DNA from 3 places in the Marinobacter sp. NFXS9 genome. Region 2 is predicted to be linked to each of the others. Evidence: predicted binding sites of a transcription regulator. Region 2 holds the regulator's gene; each other region holds the start of a gene.
What was found. Region 2 encodes LexA, which represses DNA repair genes until DNA is damaged. Its sites were predicted from a motif close to CTGTNTNNNNANACAG; they were not measured.
Positions count from the first base shown of each region.

Region 1: the regulator LexA is predicted to act here: its motif matches at 4,743-4,758, upstream of imuA (translesion DNA synthesis-associated protein ImuA).
Region 3: the regulator LexA is predicted to act here: its motif matches at 4,091-4,106, upstream of recA (recombinase RecA).

Region 1 is NZ_JAGDDW010000015.1:59,210-65,694, forward strand. It holds gene serC (3-phosphoserine/phosphohydroxythreonine transaminase) at 1-325, opposite strand, end outside; gene gyrA (DNA gyrase subunit A) at 367-2,982, opposite strand; gene purU (formyltetrahydrofolate deformylase) at 3,281-4,135, opposite strand; gene J3364_RS18900 (4a-hydroxytetrahydrobiopterin dehydratase) at 4,298-4,639, opposite strand; gene imuA (translesion DNA synthesis-associated protein ImuA) at 4,778-5,470, shown strand; gene J3364_RS18910 (Y-family DNA polymerase) at 5,479-6,485, shown strand, end outside.
Region 2 is NZ_JAGDDW010000002.1:269,096-275,580, forward strand. It holds gene J3364_RS04815 (translocation/assembly module TamB domain-containing protein) at 1-440, shown strand, start outside; gene J3364_RS04820 (SIMPL domain-containing protein) at 461-1,162, opposite strand; gene J3364_RS04825 (hypothetical protein) at 1,330-1,533, shown strand; gene J3364_RS04830 (gamma-glutamyl-gamma-aminobutyrate hydrolase family protein) at 1,535-2,251, opposite strand; gene J3364_RS04835 (amidoligase family protein) at 2,227-3,225, opposite strand; gene J3364_RS04840 (DUF6231 family protein) at 3,500-3,988, shown strand; gene J3364_RS04845 (acylphosphatase) at 4,171-4,443, shown strand; gene lexA (transcriptional repressor LexA) at 4,544-5,152, shown strand; gene J3364_RS04855 (cell division inhibitor SulA) at 5,185-5,712, shown strand; gene J3364_RS04860 (hypothetical protein) at 6,009-6,275, opposite strand; gene J3364_RS04865 (DUF6586 family protein) at 6,363-6,485, opposite strand, start outside.
Region 3 is NZ_JAGDDW010000002.1:92,123-98,607, reverse strand. It holds gene J3364_RS04020 (Lon protease family protein) at 1-80, opposite strand, end outside; gene J3364_RS04015 (hypothetical protein) at 289-576, shown strand; gene J3364_RS04010 (PilZ domain-containing protein) at 716-1,093, shown strand; gene J3364_RS04005 (flavodoxin family protein) at 1,127-1,588, opposite strand; gene J3364_RS04000 (GGDEF domain-containing protein) at 1,807-2,877, shown strand; gene recA (recombinase RecA) at 2,953-4,005, opposite strand; gene pncC (nicotinamide-nucleotide amidase) at 4,152-4,652, opposite strand; gene J3364_RS03985 (transglutaminase family protein) at 4,756-5,661, opposite strand; gene J3364_RS03980 (circularly permuted type 2 ATP-grasp protein) at 5,667-6,485, opposite strand, start outside.

The DNA.
Region 1 (6,485 bases), on a different contig from region 2:
CGGCAATGGCCTTCTTGGACCAGATCCCGGTGTTGATGTAATCCGCCGACGTTTTGTCTCCGAGGAGGTTCAGCGGCACGGTCGCGAACTGACTGCTGGCCCCGCCCTGCATGAACAGGACCGCGTAGTCGTCGGAGATGCCCGCCAGTTCACGCAGGTCCTGCTCCGCCTCTTTGGCGATCGCCACAAACTCGTCGCTGCGATGACTCATTTCCATCACCGACATGCCCGTGCCGCGCCAATCCAGCATTTCCTCGCGGGCCTGTTGCAGCACCTCGGTCGGCAGGGTCGCCGGACCGGCACAGAAATTATACGCTCTGCTCATTACCGCCTGTTCTCTCCTCGTTGCTTGGGGAAGCGGACCTCTCAGTCCGCATCACCTCCGGTTTCCGGCGCATCGGTCGCTTCCGTACCGCCTTCACCGTCACCGTCGATCTCTTCGTCTTCGTCGTCGCTCTCCGCAATCCGCTGGACCGCGACCAGACGCTCGTCTTCCTGGGTCAGCCGGATCAGGCGCACGCCCTGAGTGTTCCGGCTCAGCAGGGAAACCTCTTCTGTGCTGGAGCGCACCAGTGTGCCTTTGTCGGAGATGAGCATCATCTCGTCACCTTCGAACACCTGGGTTGCCGCAACCAGATTACCGTTCCGGTCGGAGCACTGCATGGCGATAACCCCCTGGCTGCCGCGACTGTAGGCCGGGAACTCGTCCAGTTGGGTCCGTTTGCCGTAGCCGTTTTCACTGGCCGTCAGGATCATGCCGTTTTCTTCCGGAATGATCAGGGAGACCACCGTGTGACCTGCCGGCATCTTGATGCCCCGGACACCGCGTGCAGTCCGGCCCATGGCACGCACCTGCTCTTCCTGGAAGCGCACGGCCTTGCCGGCAGAGGAGAACAGCATGACTTCGGACTGACCGGCCGTGATCGCAGCACCAATCAGGGTATCGCCCTCATCCAGCGACAGGGCAATCAAACCACTGCTCCGCGGACGCGAGAAATTCGGCAGCGGCGTTTTCTTGACCACACCAGCCGACGTTGCCATCAGGACGTAATGGTCTTCCGGGTAGTCCCGCACCGGCAGGAAGGTGGTGATGCGCTCATCGTCGTCCAACGGCAGGATATTGACCATCGGTCGTCCACGTGCCGCACGGCTGGCCTGGGGAATTTCGAAAACCCGCAGCCAGTACACCTTACCCTTATTGGTAAAGCACAGGATGGTGTCGTGGGAGTTGGCGACCAGCAGCTTCTCGATGAAATCCTCTTCCTTCATGGCGGTCGAGGAACGGCCGCGGCCACCGCGACGCTGCGCCTGGTAGGCTTCCACCGGCTGGGTCTTGGCGTAGCCGTTGTGGGAAATGGTCACCACCAGGTCTTCTTCGTCGATCAGGTCCGCGATGGTCAGGTCGCGGCGGGAAGTGGTGATCTCGGTACGGCGTTCGTCACCGAAATCCCTGACCACGGCTTCCAGTTCTTCGCGGATGACCTCCATCAGACGCGCCGGCTCGCTCAGGATATGAATCAGCTCGGCGATCTTGTCGAGAATTTCCTTGTACTCGTTCTGCAGCTTCTCGGTCTCCAGACCGGTCAGGCGATGCAGACGCAGATCCAGGATTGCCTGGGCCTGCTCCGGTGACAGGTGATAGAGCCCGTCGCGCATGCCGAAGATTTCCGGCAGGTCGTCAGGGCGGCAGGCGTCCTGGCCGGCGCGTTCCAGCATGTCGGAAACCTGGCCCGGCTCCCAGCCTTTGGCGATCAGCTTCTCTTTCGCTTCCGCTGCGGACGGTGACTGCTTGATCAGCTCGATGACTTCATCGATGTTGGCCAGCGCGACTGTCAGACCTTCCAGGATATGGCCGCGTTCACGGGCCTTGCGCAGCTCGTAGATGGTCCGGCGGGTCACCACTTCGCGGCGGTGACGGACGAACGCGTCGAGGATTTCCTTCAGGTTGAGGATCTTCGGCTCGCCGTTGATCAGGGCGACCATATTGATGCCGAAGACGGTTTCCAGCTGGGTGTGGGCAAACAGGTTGTTGACCACGACTTCGGCGTTCTCGCCCCGACGCAGCTCGATGACGACGCGAATGCCTTCCTTATTCGACTCGTCACGCAGCTCGGAGATGCCTTCGATCCGCTTTTCCTTGACCAGCTCGGCGATCTTCTCGATCAGACGCGCCTTGTTCAGCTGATACGGCAGTTCGGTAATGATGATGGACTCGCGACCGGTCTTCTTGTCGACCTCGATCTCGTGGCGGGCGCGGATATAGATGCGCCCCCGGCCTGTGCGATAGGCCTCGATAATGCCGGCACGGCCGCTGATGATGCCCTCTGTCGGGAAGTCCGGACCGGGAATGTACTCCATCAGCTCATCGATGGTGATGTCCTGGTTGTCGATCAGCGCCAGACAGCCACTGACCACTTCGGTCAGGTTGTGCGGCGGGATGTTGGTCGCCATGCCCACGGCGATACCCGAGGAACCGTTAACCAGCAGGTTGGGTACGCGCGTCGGCAGGACATCCGGAATGTGCTCAGTGCCATCGTAGTTGGGGACGAAATCGACGGTTTCCTTGTCCAGGTCCGCCAGCAGCGAATGGGAGATTTTCTCCATGCGGATTTCGGTGTAACGCATGGCGGCCGCGTTATCACCGTCGATAGAGCCAAAGTTGCCCTGGCCATCCACCAGCGGGTAGCGCAGCGAAAAAGGCTGAGCCATCCGGACGATGGTGTCGTAAACCGCTGAGTCACCGTGCGGGTGGTATTTACCGATGACGTCACCTACCACACGGGCGGATTTCTTGTAGGCCTTGTTCCAGTCGTTACCCAGCTCCGACATCGCGAACAGGGTGCGACGGTGAACCGGCTTCAGGCCGTCCCGGACGTCCGGCAGAGCCCGCCCGACGATAACGCTCATGGCGTAGTCGAGGTAGGACTGTTTCAGCTCTTCTTCAATATTTACGGGCAGGATCTCTTTGGCTAATTCACCCATCGAGAAAGGTTCCTTTGCGTTTGCTGGAAGTCGTCACTGTATGGAATTGCGAACGGGTCATCCTCGGGCATCAGGTGCGCGGGGACGCGAAAGGCGTTCTGCAGGGGCGCCATACTCGACGCTGTCTTTGTCTCCCGGGATGAATCACCTCTTTCGCACGTGAGAGGCTTCCTCGGGCGCATTTATAAGCCGTCGATCATACCACAATCGGGGGCTCAGGGTGACAGGGAAATGACGTCTAAATGAAGCAGGAGGGGGAAATTTCCGGAGGTCGGACGACCTCCGGAGAGGACGCGGATCAGCTGAAGACGACGGTCTTGTTTTCGTGGGTGATGACCCGGTCTTCGATGTGGGCACGCAGTCCCCGGGCCAGCACGTTTTTCTCAACGTCCTTACCCAGGCGCACCATATCGTCGATGGTGTCGCTGTGGTTCACCCGGATCACGTCCTGCTCGATGATCGGCCCTTCGTCCAGGTCCTGGGTCACGTAGTGGCAGGTTGCCCCGATCAGCTTCACACCGCGGCTGTAGGCCTGGTGATAGGGGCGCGCACCGGCGAACGACGGCAGGAAGCTGTGGTGAATATTGATCACCTTACCCGCGTACTGCTCGCACACTTCCGGCGGCAGGATCTGCATGTAACGGGCGAGCACGATGACATCGGCCTGATAGCGGGCAAACAGCTCGCTGATCTCGGCAAACGCTTCCGGCTTGTTGTCTTTGGTCACCGGCACATGGTGATAGGGAATGTCGTGCCACTCGACCATCCGGCGCAGATCGTCGTGATTGGAGATGACCGCGGCAATTTCCGCATTGAGCTCCTTGCTGTGCCAGCGATGCAGCAGATCCGCCAGGCAATGGGATTCCTTCGAGCACATCAGCACCACTTTCTTGGGTGATGCGGAATCGGCGATGTGCCAGGTCATGTCGAACTCCCGGGCGATCGGCTCGAACGCCGCGCGGAACTGGTCAAGACCGAACGGAATGGAACTGGCCTTGATCTCGTGCCGCATAAAGAACCAGCCGGCCTGATTGTCGGCGTGGTGGCTGGCTTCGGTGATCCAGCCGTTGTAGGTAGTCAGGAAGTTACTGACCTTGGCCACGATGCCGACCCGGTCAGGACAGGAAATCACCAGACGATATGTATGTTCCATGCGTTATCACAGCCATGCGGAAGGACGGTGCTCGCGAGCGTTGCAGCACGGCCCCTCGTTCGAAATCAGGTCCGGAGGCACAGGCCTCCAACGAAACGCTGCATGATAACGGATTGTCCGGGCCGGCGTAAGCCACCGGCCCGACGGGGAATACCGAGACGGCTAAGCGTGTGTCAACTCATCGGTCCGGGCCGCCATGATGAAATCATTGCGGTGCAGCCCGCCAATCTTGTGGGTCCACCAGTACACGGTCACCTTGCCGTACTCCGTAAGCAGGGCCGGGTGATGACCTTCCGACTCGGCCAACTCCCCGACTTTGTTGGTAAAGGCCAGGGCCTGGGCGAAATCCTTGAACCGGAACACCCGCTCCAGCCGGCGTTCGCCCTCCATCTTCACGACAAACCAGTCCGGCAAATGGCCACTGAGGGTATTGATCTCCTGCTCGGTCACCTCGGGCGCATCGGCGCGGCAGGCTTCGCAGGATTCAGATTTCAGATCTGACATAGCGTCCTCCTTGGTTTGCGAATGTTTCTCAGCATCCTGTTCACACACTGCGCCCGGCTGGCAACCGGGTCAACCCTTTGCAAATCCGTCAGCGCCCAATATACTGTATAAATAAACAGTATCGTGACGAGCAACGCAATGAGTGACCTTCTCGACAAATTGATCGACAACGCTCAGGTCTGGCAAGCCAGCCGCCAGAGACAGGCCGTCCGCCCGGGCGCCGAAAGCACCGGCTACGCCGCCCTGGATGCCTATCTCCCCGGCGGCGGCTGGCCGCGGGGCGCGATGATCGAATGCCTGACCGATGCCCCCGGCATCGGCGAGCTGCGCCTCATGCTGCCGGCCCTGCAGCGAATGACCCGGGCCGGCCAGACCGTTTTCTGGATTGATGCCCCCCACATACCCTATGCGCCGGCCCTGGCCCGGGCCGATGTGGACATCCGCCAACTCATCACGATTCAGACACAGAGCCGCGAGGACCAACTCTGGACCCTCGAGAACTGCCTGCGCTCCCCCGGCACGGGGCTCGCCATGGTCTGGCTGGACAGCGCCAGGCGCAGCGACATCCGCCGCATCCAGCTGGCCGCCGAAGCCGGTAACAGCCTCTGCATCCTGTTCCGCCACAGCCGTCACGCCGACCAGCAGTCACCGGCGGCCCTGCGACTGCAACTCACCCCCGGCGAGAATGACGGCCAGCTCTGCCCGGATATCCTCAAGCGCCGCGGGGGCTGGCCCGTCAGCGACCTGCAACTGGCCATACCACCCGTCGTGACGCAGCGCCCGGAGCCGGCCGGTAACGTGATCCAGGGCCCCTGGTCACAGGCGCGCTGAGGCGATCCATGCTGTGGCTTTACCTGCACTTCCCCTATCTGCTGCTGGAGCACTTCCAGCAGAGCGAGACCGCGTCCCGCCCCATGGCGCTGATCGGCGGGCACCCGCCCCGGATCATCCAGCTCAACCCGGAAGCGGCCCGGGCCGGCGTGGCCGAAGGGCAAAGCCCCCAGACGGCGTCAGCTCTGGCCGACAACCTGCACCTGATTGCAGCCGATATGGAAGAGCAGACCGGTGTACTGGACCAGCAGGCCGTCTGGCTGTACCGGCATGCGGCCCGCATCATCCTGTACCCACCAGATGGCATCCTGGCCGAAGCAGGCAGCCTGCGACGACTGCATGGCGGCCTGCAAGGCCTCTGGAAAAAGCTTCGGGGCGAACTGGACCAGCGTCGCCTGACCGCCCATCTCGCCTGCGGCCCGACGCCCCGGGCGGCGCGCATCCTGGCCCGGGATCGTCGCGGTCACTGCACGGACGATACCCAGACCCTGCGCCAGTCCCTCGACGCACTTCCCATTGAAGCCGCCGACCTGGATGAAAAGACCACCGAGCGCCTGCAACGCATGGGCCTGCATACCCTGGGCCCCGTCCTGGCCCTGCCCGATCGCGAACTGGCCCGGCGCCTGGGACCGGAAACCGCCCTGCACCTGCAGCAGATCGAGGGCCGCGCCGCCGATCCCCAGACCGACTGGCAGCCGCCACCCTACTTCCACCGGCGCCTGGATTTCGCCGAAGACGTGGAACACAGCAGCGGCCTGCTCTTTCCGTTGCAGCGGGCATTGCAGGAGCTGGATGCCGAACTCTGCTGGCGCCAGCAACAGACCGATACCCTGCAACTGGAAATCCGCCACCGCCGGCGGCCGGTGACGCCCCTGCAGATCCGCTCGACGGCGCCGGAGCACCGGGCGAATGCGTTCCTGGAACTGGCACGCCTGAAACTGGATCGTCATCAGCTGGAAGCTCCGGCCACCGGCCTGTCCCTCAAGGTTCGCCGCTTCCTTGATCGACACACGCC
Region 2 (6,485 bases):
ACAACGTGGTGGCCGGGGTGCGACTGAGTGGGCCGGCTGACGAACCGGAAGCCGAGGTGTTCTCGGAGCCGTCCATGCCGCAGGCCGAGGCGCTGTCCTACGTTATTCTCGGGCGTCCGCTCCGCTCCAGTGGCGACCAGAGCCAGGTGGGGCAGGCCGCTCTCAGTCTGGGACTCGCGCAGACCAACGAGCTGACCCGGGGATTGGGCGAGGAGTTTGGCATCCGGGATCTGACGCTGGAGGCTGAAGGTTCCGGCGAGGAAGCCAGCGTGGTAGCCAGTGGTTATATCACCGACGACCTGTCCGTGCGTTATGGCGTCGGGGTGTTCGAGCCGATCACGACGGTGGCGCTGCGTTACGATCTGGGGCGCTATTTCTACCTGGAAGCCGCCAGTGGGCTGGCGGCTTCCCTGGACCTGTTCTACACCCGCGATTTCTAGTGCCAGCGGGTGGGCAGGCTTCAGTCCAATTCAAAGGTGGCGTTGACCGTCACGGTGACTTCCCGGTCGCCAACGGCGGTCACCGGGCCGCTCTTGCCGCGGGCTTCCGCCATCATCATGGGAACCGGGCGACCGCCGTAGCTGGTGGACAGCGATTTGACCTCACCACAGCTCTGGTTCAGGCGCTTGGCGATGAACTGGCACTGGGCCTTGGCATCATCAATCGCCTTGCCGAGGGCTTCCCGCTCCAGCGATTTCTCGTTGGAGTGGAAGAAGTTGCCCTCGCCGACATGGTATTCCATACCCGCGTCCTGGGCGGCCTGCAGCACCGGGTTGAGGCTGTCCAGGGCCGACAGGGTAAAGCTGACGGACTGGGCGGCCACGCTCTGGGTCTGCGGTTTGTCGCCGTCCTTTTGTGGCGGCAGGCGTTGTGTATAGAGATTCAGGGCCGCGCTGTCGTAGTCGTCCAGCTGGTTGCGGTAGGCGCTGACGTTGTCCTCCCACTGGGCGATGGTGGTCTTGACGGCCCGGGTGGCCGCCTGGGCGTCGGGATTTTCCGCCCGCGCGGTAAACTGCAGACGGATGCTATCAGGGGTATAGGACACCTTGCCTTCGCCAGTCACGTTGACTTCGCCGGCCAGAGCCAGACCCGGCGTGAATGCCAGGGCCAGCAACAGCGGGCGAGGGATGACCTTGTGGATACCGAGTTGATTGAACACCATAGATGGTTCCTTGTGTTGTCGGATCGGGGGCTTCAGGCCCCCGAAGAAGCGGATGTCCTGGGACATCGGGCGTTGTCGTTATCTGCTGTGGCCGTCAAACCGGAAGCCTTGATTCTGCCTTCCGGCACGAGTGAGAATGGACCAAAGTCAGTCTCAGAGGTTCCTTCATGCTGGTTCATGAACAGCAGGTGCGCCTCACGCGCAGAGAGCAACAGGTCCTGCTGGAGCTTACCGGCCGCGATCCGTCGGCGATCCGCACCCGCGACGATCTGCGCCGCTACGCCGAGGCCAACCTGGCCGCGGAAGAGCATGATGTCGACACGTTACGTCGGCTCAAGTCCGTCCTCAGTAAATACCTGTTGGCTCTCTGAGCTAAAGGACCGGTCCCTCACTCCGCCCCAGTCGCTGTAACTTGTATTCCCTGGCCTGCTCGACAAAACATTCGAAAATACGCCGGTGCATCGGATGATAGAGCAGGTATTCCGGATGCCACTGCACCCCCAGAAGCCATTGCCCTTCCTCGCTCTCAACCGCCTGCACGAAATAGTCGTTGTCGATCGCTACCACCCGCAACCCCTGTCCCAGCCGCTTGATCGCCTGGCTGTGGATGCGGTTGGCGCCGATGGTGGTGGCGCGCATGATCTGGCCGAGGAGGCTGTCACGCACCAGGCGGACGGTCTGCAGGGGCAGCAGCAAGGGTCGGTGTCGCGTGTTGACGCGAAGCGGTGTGACGTTCTGGCATAGGGAGCCGCCCCGGAAAACGTTGATCAACTGGGCACCTCGGCAAATACCCAGCACCGGCAAGTGCAGGCGCTGGCATTCTTCCAGCAGGTGCCAGTCGGTTGTATCGCGCATTCGGTCAAAGCGGGCGGTCACTTCCGGCTTGCGGCCGTATCGTTCCGGATGGACGTGTGTCCCCCCGGAAAGGATCAGGCCGTCGAGCAGGCTGACGTCCACCCGGGCGCCCGGGCGAATAAAGACGCTACGGGCGCCGTAAAGCGCCAGCCCCAGGCGCATCAGACGGTGTGTCAGCCGTTGTCGTGACGGTCCACTGATCCCGATGGTCAGCCCGGGTTCTGCGTAAGCCATTCGTCGCAGCGGTCCTTCCAGCTGGTGGTGAGGTTCTTGAAGCTGATCTTGCGGCTCTCACGGTAGAGCGCCATCAGTGACTGGAGCCGTTCGGCATCGGCCGCGAGGTTTTCCACCAGGACCCAGTCGTTCCAGACGGTGGAAAAGTGCCACTGCGGGTTGTCGATGTCGCAGTCCGGCAGCCGGTAGTGAAGGGTGGGACGGGCTTTGACCCTTTCATCATCGACGTATTGACGCAGCAACGCATCGTCGAGATGAGAGAACAACGGCAGCAGATCCAGGGCGCGGTTGCGTGTCGGGTTGTAGTGCAGGTAGTCCTTCATCAGCGTCGCCTGATCCGGGTTGTAGTCCGGCTGCATGATCAGGTCGACGTAGTCGGTGTCCCAGGGCTCGATGTAGGTGGTGAACTTGCGGCTGATATCCAGCTGGTGACGGGACTTTAGCCAGTCGTAGAGCGCGGCAAAGGCACGCAGGTAGGCCAGGATCGTCGCCGGTTCCAGATCGGGCAACTCCGGGTTGAGCTGCAGGCCGAAGGCATAGATCAGGGCTTCCCGGCTGCCCTCGGCACCGGCTTCACGCAGCTTGTTGCAAAGTGTCTCCATGGTTTTCAGGTCGGAGAGGGCCAGCGGCGGGCTGACGATCTCCAGGGGCACGATGCGCTCGGCGGCGGCGTCGATCACCTCCATGGCATGACTGCCCAGCTCCCGGATGGATTCGGGCAGGCGATCGTCCTGCAGGTCCAGGTCCTTGATCGGATCGGAATCCAGCTCGATGGTGAAATCGCCGAGCGGGGAGTCGAGCCGGCTCACGTACCGGGACTCCAGGCGGGGCTCTGCCTCCAGCAAACCCGCGCAGAGATTGACAAGACCGTCATAGGACAGACCGGATATCTCCACTTCGACACCGACATGGCGTTCATCGCCGTCCCGGTTGTTGCGGATGCTGGGCATCCGGATTACCTGATCCGAGCTCATGTTCTCTCCTTGTCTGAAAGCCGGACGAGGGCGTCGCAGCGTTTGCCGCACCCTCCGATCGATCGTCTACAGGCCTGCCAGGCAGGCCACTACTCGCTGTGGGTCACTCTATCACAGCCTCTCAAGCGAGTGCCGCTTAACAGACCGTCATCGCCGGTCCGAGCGTGCGACGTCCCTGGTGGCTGGCTGTTAGACTGAAGGAGACTCTGGCGAGCGGGTTACCCTGCGTCGGGAGCCGGTAGTGCGCGATCGGGACAGGATGACCCCGCACCCTATGATGACCACTGGAGTAAACATCGACATGCTCGAGCAGACCCTGAAACAGCTAATCGGCCAATACCGACCCGAGAGCCTGATCGTTGCAGGGGATACGGCAGCCCGTATCGGTCGGGTCTGGGCCGATCATGCCGGCTCGCAATTGCTGGAACTGAACGGCGAGTCTGTTACGGGCCTGTCCCGTCGGGCTGAAGTGGTCGACCTGGCGCTGGTGACCGACATGCTGGGGACGCTTTCCCATGAAGACGCCCGGCAGCTGCTGGGTTGGCTGCGCAACGCGGGTGCCCGCCGGGTTGCGGTCAGCGTGCATCCGGACGATGACTGGTCGTTCAACGATATGATCAGCCTGGCCTTCACCCGCTATGCGACTCTGGACGACGGCATCGAACTGTTTACCTACGACATCGCCACCTACAACCGACCCCGGGACTGGAACAATCCCCGTTTCTGGGCCAACCCCGAGAATTGGGGCAAATACCGCTGGTAGCCCGTCATCAAGCGGGAGCGCGCCGACCTGATCCTGTATGAAGTGGGCGTTCGGTCCTCTTTGGTGGCATTTTCAGTGCGCCGGTACCGCGTTAGAGTAAGGACGATGGAAAGAATGTGGCGCCGGCGATGCAGTGGGTCAGCATTTTGCCCGCGGCGTCACGCCGTTATCAGGAGGTGGCTATGGACGAGCAATGCATCAGGGTCCGGATCTCCGGACAAGTTCAGGGCGTCTTTTTTCGTGCCAGTACGCAGGAACAGGCACAGGCGAAAGGCCTCTCCGGGTATGCCAAGAATCTGCCGGATGGGCGTGTCGAGGTCGTTGCCTGCGGTGACGGCGATGCCCTGGATCGTCTGGTGGAGTGGCTTCACAAGGGCCCTGAGCGGGCTCGGGTGGATCACGTAGATGTTGAGGCGGTCGGCTTCCGGAGCCATCAGGGTTTCCGCATCAAATAGTTGTATTCAGGGCTTGGATCCGATTTCTGTATACCGTCTTTACACTGGATGAAATACTGTATATAGTCGTTGATACTGTATATAAAGACAGGTCAACGGCATGAAGCTGACACCAAGACAAACCCAGGTACTGGATGTGATCCGTCGGTCGATCGATGAGACGGGTTATCCCCCCACGCGTGCGGAAATCGCCCAGGAGTTGGGCTTCAAGTCCGCAAACGCCGCGGAAGAACACCTGCGGGCGCTGGCCCGCAAGGGTGCGATCGAAATGGTGCCGGGCGCCAGTCGTGGCATCCGGCTGCCGGAAGCGGAAGAAGATCCGGGCCTGCCGATTGTCGGCCAGGTCGCTGCCGGCAGTCCCATTCTCGCGCAGGAACACATCGACGACTATTGTGCCCTGCAGCCAACTTTTTTCTCCCCATCCGCCGATTACCTGCTGCGCGTTCGCGGCATGAGTATGAAGGACATCGGTATCCTCGATGGCGATTTGCTGGCGGTTCACCGGACCCAGGACGTGCATAACGGCCAGGTGGTCGTGGCCCGGGTTGGCGAGGAAGTCACGGTCAAGCGCTACAAGCGCGACGGCTCCCGTGTCTACCTGATTGCCGAGAATGAGGAATTCGACCCCATCGAGGTTGATCTCACAGAGCAGGAACTGTTTATCGAAGGCCTGGGGGTGGGTGTGATCCGTCGTTCGGATATGCACTGACCACCCGGCACGCGAGCATTCGGAGGTGTCCCATGGAGCAGCTCAGTTTTAACCCGTCACTTTCCCGTCATCCGATGCCGGTGCCTGTTGTGGAGCCGGCCCTGGAACGACAGAGTCGTCGCCAGGAGGCGGGCCGCCCGACCGGATCCGTTGATTTCGCGAGGAGCGCGTCGTCCCGCGGAGCATCGGCGCCTCAGGTGCCCCAAGGGAATGTGACGGAGATTATCCTGCCGGAAGCGCAGGTGGAAAACATGCAGTTGCTCCTGCCCATGCTGACCCAGCTCAACCAGGAGCGCCGCTGGTTGGCGTGGATTGACCCGCCCCAGGCACTGATGCAGAAGTGGCAGCAGATGCACGGTATCGTTGCCGGAGAAATCCTGGTGCTGCGTTCCAGCGATCAGCACGATGCGTCGTCACTGGCCGAGCGTGCTCTACGGGCCGGAACGTGTCATGCGGTCGTGATGTGGACCGGTGGTGTTATGGGCGCGCCGGCGTTCGAGCGCCTACAGTCGGCGTCGGCACAGGGCAACAGCCATGGCGTCGTATTGCGTCAGCGGTAAGCCCTCTTGGTTGTGGTTGCCGAGCGCAAGGGCGCGCAGGTATTTCCTGTGGTCTGCAGGGTATAGGTCAGCAGGCCATTTATCAGAACAATCGAATGACAATGAGTGACGCAAGTTCTGGTCGAGAGAGATAGGTGCTGCCTCTCAGGTTGAGCATTCTGGTCGGGCGGTCGCCAATGATCAGGAAAAATGGTTACTGAAGAGTGGTGAGATGGAGGCTGATGATCGGTGAATGGTGGCGAGCAGCCGCGCTGATCTCGCCACAATGAGGGCGGGGGCTGGAAGGGCCGACCCGGTCAGTGAAGCGTTCTGGGGGTAGCCGGTTTGGCGACCTCGGCTTCGGCGTCTTCATCATCCCAATCGATGGCATCTGCAATATTGCCCACCGCCTCGATACCGGCGGTCATCATCGCCTTGGCGACAGACAGGTCGCGATCTTCCATCATGTCCCGTGCTTCCTGGGAGAAAGAAATACGCACCAGCGGTGTCGTTTCGTCGTCCGCCCGGCGCAGGGCAAAGTCACCATCGGGAAGTTCGACAATTTCCAGAATCGATGTGGACATATAGACTGCCTTATCCTGAAGGCCATTGGCCTTTTCAAATCAGTGTGTTCGTTGTCGCTGCGTCATTGCATGGGGGAGGGTGATTGGTCACCACTCGTCATGACGCTCCACGACCATTTCCAGATACGTTTTCATGCCGCCGGCGGTTTCCTGCAGTGCCGGCAGTGCGCGATCCGGTCCGTTCTGGGCCGCAATCGCAATCATGTTTTC
Region 3 (6,485 bases), 180 kb from region 2:
TCGAGCTGGCGCGTGGTCTTGAAGCTGAAATTGCGGGTGTCGCAGTTGTTGTAGAGCTGGTTCAGTGGCAGAGACTTCAAGGTGCCGTCCTGTGTCGGGGAAATGGTGCAAGGCGGCGTTGCGGGGCTGATGCCGATACCGCCCAAAAGATGGATTCAAAGCATTGTAGAAGGAGAAGGGCGCGCTGTCCTCACTTGCAGGCCTCCGGGGCAAAATGTGTTCAAGTTTTGCACGATTCGGCCGACAAACCGTAAAATGACTCTCGACAATATCTTGAGGTTACGGCCCATGGAGATATCGCGTTCCAACCCCTACGGACTGACCGCGCTGGATCGCCGAAAGACGGAGCATCAACAGCGCACGCCCGACGCCCGGAACATTGCCCCAACGCCACAGAACCGTCCGCTCGATCGTCGCACCCGGCCTGACCGCCGGCGTCGCCAAGAGACGTTTGACGGTCCGGATCGCCGCAAGCGCCGGAGCGGCCGCCGCCGACCGTCCCTGCTTGATGCCCGCACCGCACGGCCCACCAACGCCGAAGACCGTCGTGGCGAGCGCCTGAACACCTCCGCCTGATCGGTCGTGACACCCAGGTCACTTTTGAGACCTTTGTCACAGATGCCAGGATGTCCGTTTTCCTGCCGCGGGCCCGGGTTCTACACTGATCATCCCGTGATATCACAATGACAACGACAAAAACGTGGAAACCGGTGTTATGGGAACAGACTCTGGAGACCGCCGCATCAAGGATCGTTACGAAGCCCAGTGCCTGAAGGTGCGCCTGACGGAACGGGGCTTCTTTGGCCGGCAGAAAGCCCGGATTGACGTCCAGTGCCTGGACATCAACCGCTACGGCATGGCCGTTCTGTCACCGCGTCCGGTACCGCCCGGCAGCCGACTGCTGTTGGATTTTTCCGGCAAGTACATCACCGAGTCCCGCGTGGCCGCGCGGATCGTCAGCAGCAACCCCTTTCGCACCGGCTATCGGCTGAGCATCCAGTTCAGCTACTGCCATGACCGGCGCGGCTACTCCCGGGCCGTGGACAACGCCCTGTCCCGGATCGAGGGTTTCTATAACCGCCTGGCCAGTTAATCGGCGACTTTCCGTCCGGCACCGCTGGCGTTGTTAAAACATCCCCGCATCCAGTCCAGCCGCCAGATAGAGCCCCAAGTCCTCGCACTGCGTCTCAAAGGCCGGATCGTACTCGCCCCGGCAAAGCACGGGATCATGCACGATCCGCCAGCGCAAACCGGTGGTGATCGACTCGATCGCCCGGCGGGTTCCGGTCCCGTCGTGGCCGGCCCGAATGTAGAAGGCAAACGGCAGCCCCTGGGTTTTCTCAAGGCAGGGATAGTAGCTACGATCGAAGAAGTCCTTGAGCGCCCCACTCATGTAGCCGAGGTTTTCCGTGGTCCCGAGGATAATGGCGTCGCAGGCCAGAATATCCTCGGGGCCGGCGTCCAGTGGCGCCATGACGCGCACGTTCACACCCTCAACGTCCGGATGACCGGCACCACGCGCCACGGCCTGACGCAACGTCTCGGTATTGGGTGACGGCGCATGGGCCACGATCAACAGTTGCTTCATGAAACGACGGTTCTCCGATCACTATGTCACGTTCACTGTGCCGGTCCCGGGCGAATCGGACAAGGGTCGAATGAAACGCCGACCATGCTCAGGACACCCGCGTTTCGGGCGTTGGACATATCACGATCTTTTACAGTTTTGCGCATTATTTTGGCTACACTGGAGCCCTGTCCGGCTTTCCGATTGACATGGCCGGCAGACAAGGACGGTCTCCTACCATGATTGACGCTACCGATCTCCCCTCGCGGGAGCACGCACAGCCGCATCGCAAAGCGGTACTGATGGCCTTGCTGTGGATCACGCTGATAGCGGGCATTGTGTTTGCCACGCTGAATATTCGCGCCGGCAATAGGCCGTTGGCGATGGTGGAAATCGTGATGGCCACCTATTCGGTGTTCCTGATGTGGGCCGTTCGCCGGACCCGGCATCTGGACCGCTGGCTGCTGGCCTATAGCCTGCCCTTCTTCAGTGCGATGATGTTTGCGCTTTACGTGCCGCGTTCGACGGTGTCCGTGTTTGGCTGGATTCTGCTCGTACCGATCCTGTCGCACCTGCTGCACGGGAGAAAGCTGGGGCTGGCGATTTCGTTGTTTTTCACCGGTATCGCCACAGCCATTTTCCTGTTCAAGTTCCATGACTCACCGGTCTATATGAAGCCCATTCCCTTGCTGAACATGGGCATCCTGACGCTGTGCATCCTGACGTTTTCCCATGTGTATGAGGTCAGCCGGGAGCGGTCCGAAAACAAGCTGCTGCGGCTGGCCCGGACCGATTTCCTGACGGGACTGGCCAATCGGGTCATGTTCGAGGAAATTTTCGAGAAGGAAACCCACCGGGCCCAGCGCGAGCTTACCCCGCTGTCGCTGATCCTGCTGGACCTGGACTTCTTCAAGAGCGTCAACGACCGCTACGGCCACGAGATGGGGGATCGGGTGCTGGTGCATGTGGCGCGCCTGATTCGCAAACGCCTGCGACTGAGCGATCTGGCCTGCCGATTTGGCGGCGAGGAATTCGCCATTCTCCTGCCGGACACTCACATCAAGCAGGCCATGACCGTGGCCGAGGAGCTACGGACCACCGTTGCCGAACGCCCGCTGGTTTATGACGGCACGACGATCTCCCAGACCATGAGCCTGGGCGTCGCCGAAATCGGCCCGGACGGCAGCACCCTGGAAGACCTGCTGGCGTTTGCCGACGAGCGGCTTTACCTGGCCAAAGGCAAGGGCCGCAATCGGGTCGCCGGCCCGCAGTGGCTCGATGCCGAGACAATCAGCTCGCCCAACGGCTGATCCCCTTTCCCATTCAAAAACACCCCGCCGGATAACCCGGCGGGGTGTTGTTCAGAGCGTCAGTGAACTCCGGCTTCAGAGCAGTTCGCCGCTCTTCTCCGCCTCGGCGGCCGCTGGTGCTTCCTTATCTTTCGGAGTCGGCTTCGGCATCAGTTTTTCACGGATCTTGGCTTCAATCTCGTGGGCCATATCCAGGTTTTCTTCCAGGAATTTACAGGCATTCGCCTTACCCTGGCCGATCTTGTCGCCGTTGTAGCTGTACCAGGCGCCGGACTTGTCGACGAAGCCTTCCTTCACGCCCAGGTCCACGACTTCGGCCATGTGGTAGATGCCCTTGCCGTACATGATCTGGAACTCGGCCTGCTTGAACGGCGGGGAGACCTTGTTCTTGACCACCTTCACGCGGGTCTCGTTACCGACCACTTCGTCCCCTTCCTTCACGGCGCCGATGCGACGGATGTCCAGGCGAACAGAGGAATAGAACTTCAGCGCGTTACCGCCGGTGGTGGTTTCCGGGCTGCCGAACATGACGCCGATCTTCATCCGGATCTGGTTGATGAAGACCATCAGGCAGTTGGCATGCTTGACGTTACCGGTCAGCTTACGCAGCGCCTGGGACATCAGGCGGGCCTGCAGGCCAACGTGGGAATCCCCCATCTCGCCTTCGATTTCCGCCTTGGGCGTCAGGGCCGCCACGGAGTCGACGATGATGACGTCGATGGCGTTGGAGCGCACCAGCATGTCGGCAATTTCCAGCGCCTGCTCACCGGTGTCCGGCTGGGACACCAGCAGGTCGTCAACGTTAACGCCCAGTTTCTCGGCGTAGACCGGATCCAGCGCGTGCTCGGCGTCAACGAAGGCACAGGTCTTGCCGGCCTTCTGGGCTTCAGCGATCACCTGAAGGGTCAGCGTGGTCTTACCGGAGCTTTCCGGGCCGTAGATCTCGACGATCCGCCCGTACGGCAGGCCACCGATACCCAGGGCAACGTCCAGCCCCAAGGAGCCGGTGGATACCGCGGGAATGGCCTCACGGGGCTGATCGCCCATCTTCATGACCGCGCCTTTGCCGAACTGGCGCTCGATCTGGCTCAGAGCCGCGCTCAACGCCTTCTTACGGTTGTCTTCCATCGCTGCGAAAACCTCATCTTTCTGTGCCGCCGCACGGCATGATCGGAAATGTCCGGTCTGGAAACCTTTTTATACAGGGTCCAGACTGTATATTTGAACAGTATTAAAACACAACAGGTCCCGGCGTCCAAGTGTCGTGTTTTCAACTAGGTTTCGGCCAGGAACCGATGGACGCCTTCAAGGACAAACTGAACCGCCTGACGCCGCACCGCGTCGCGGTCTCCGTCAAAATACTGCACCACACACTGGGTGTCGGCGGCCGAACGGCCCCAAGCGAACCAGACTGTTCCAACGGGCTTGTCTTCGGAACCACCCCCCGGCCCGGCGACGCCGCTGATGGCGACGGCCACATCGGCACCGGTCGCTGCCAGCGCACCGGCCACCATCTCCCGGACCACCGGCTCGCTGACCGCTCCGTGTTCCACCAGCGCCGTTTCACTGACGCCCAACAGGCCTCGTTTGGCATCGTTGGAATAGGTCACCAGGCCGCTGTGGACATAATCCGAGCTCCCGGCCCGGTCGGTCAGGACCTTGGCCACCCAGCCCCCGGTGCAACTCTCCGCCGTGGTGATCATCTGGCCGCGCTGGCGCAACAGGTCGCCCAGCTCGGCGGCGCTGGTGAAAAGGGTATCGTCGGAAATGGTCATGGATCGGAGACTCCCAACAGCGGTCAGCAAAGGCCCCATTCTTTCGATATGAACGGCCCGCGTCTACCCCTTGTCGGAGGCCTTTTCAGGAAGCCCACGGGATTCAGGCATTTGCGGATTTCGAGGTCGGTTCATCCAGCGGCATCACATCCACTTCGACCGTCAGATCGTGACGGCCACCGCCGCTCATCAGTCCTTTAAGTGGAACCACGTCGGCGTAATCCCGGCCGAACGCGACGGTGATGTGCCGTTCGTCCGGCATCAGGTCGTTGGTGGGGTCGAAATCCACCCACCCCAATGAGGGGTCGTACACGCTGAACCAGGCGTGGGAGGCATCCGCCCCGACCAGTCGCGGCTGGCCCGGCGGGGGAATGGTTTCCAGATAGCCGCTGACGTAGCACGCCGGGAAACCGAGAGATCGCAGGGCGCTGATGGCCAGGTGAGCGAAATCCTGGCAGACACCCCGGCGAGCCTTGAGCACGTCGTCCACCGGCGTGGCCAGGGTGGTGAAACCGGGGTCATAGGTGAACTCACTGAAAATGCGGTGCGTCAGTTGCCGCGCTCCTTCGAGCAACGGCAGCCCGGGGCTGAAAATGTCCCGGGCGAATTCGGCGATGAGCGGATCAATCGGTGCCATCCGCGAGCCCACCTGCAGCAGCCGAGCCTGTAAGGCCTGGCGGTTGGTGTCCCCGGCCAGACGCCGAATGGCCTCTTCCCAGGGCAGCGAGCGCGTGGGCGCCTGTTCCAGGCCCCGAGGCATCACTTCCACCTGACTGGTGACGCTGACCTCCATCTCTTTATGGAGGGAGTTCACATGAAAAAACGTATAGAGGTTGCCGAAAAAGTCCGGGTGGTTGTACAGGCTACTCGGCGTCGGCGTGACCGTCAGCCGGCTGGACGCCACCTTCTGGTAAAGCAGGCCGCGGGGCAGCAGACAACCGCGGTTGTAGCTGTTGGCGATGTCCTGCTCGTAGGTGTAGCGCGTCAGATGAGAGATCCTGTATTTCATCGGTCTCACACGTCGTCGATCGGCCGCGGAATGTCCGCGTGGTTGAAGTAGGCCAGCGTGATGGCTTCCGACAGCTTGCTGAGCAGATTGTTGATGCGCACCAGCAGTTCGTCCAGTTGCGGCGACGGTTCCCCGGTTTCGCTGACCAGGGCTTCCAGGTCCACCAGTTGCAATACAGACACCAGCTCCACCATCAGACGCTGTTCGGCGTTGAGGCCGGCCAGGGTCGAATCCCGCACCGGGAGCAGACTCACCTGACGCTTCAGCCGCCCACACTGGTACCCCACCGAACGCGGCGTGCTTTCATCCAGCAACAGCAGATCGATGATGGCCACCGGATGCAGCTCAGTCCGGTAGCGCCGGCGATAGGTCATCAGCGTATCGGCCATGCGTAACACCGCCTCCATCAGCGCCGCCGGCGGCTGCGGGTATTTGACGAAGACCTTGTGCAGCAGCGCAGTGGTCTGCTGGGCGCGCTCGATGTGCTGGCCGATGTCCATGAACCTCAGGGTCTGGGTGCGGCTCATGGTTTCGTTGTTCAGGCCATAGATGGCGGACTGCAGCAGGATGATTTCGTCCAGAGCCCGATCCATGCGGGATACCGAGCCGCGGGCCGGGAACTGGTTCAGGGCATTCTGCAGCCGCTCGAGGACGTACCAGGTGTCCTCGCTGAAAAACTCCCGGACGGACTGGGCGTTCATGATCAGCGCCTGCAGCACCGCCAGCAGGCCGTCCTTGCGGTCGTACAGGAACAGGCTGGTGAGCTGGTGGGTCAACTCATCGACGTTGTCGGTGGGCATGAACACACCGCCGTTGATGGTGCA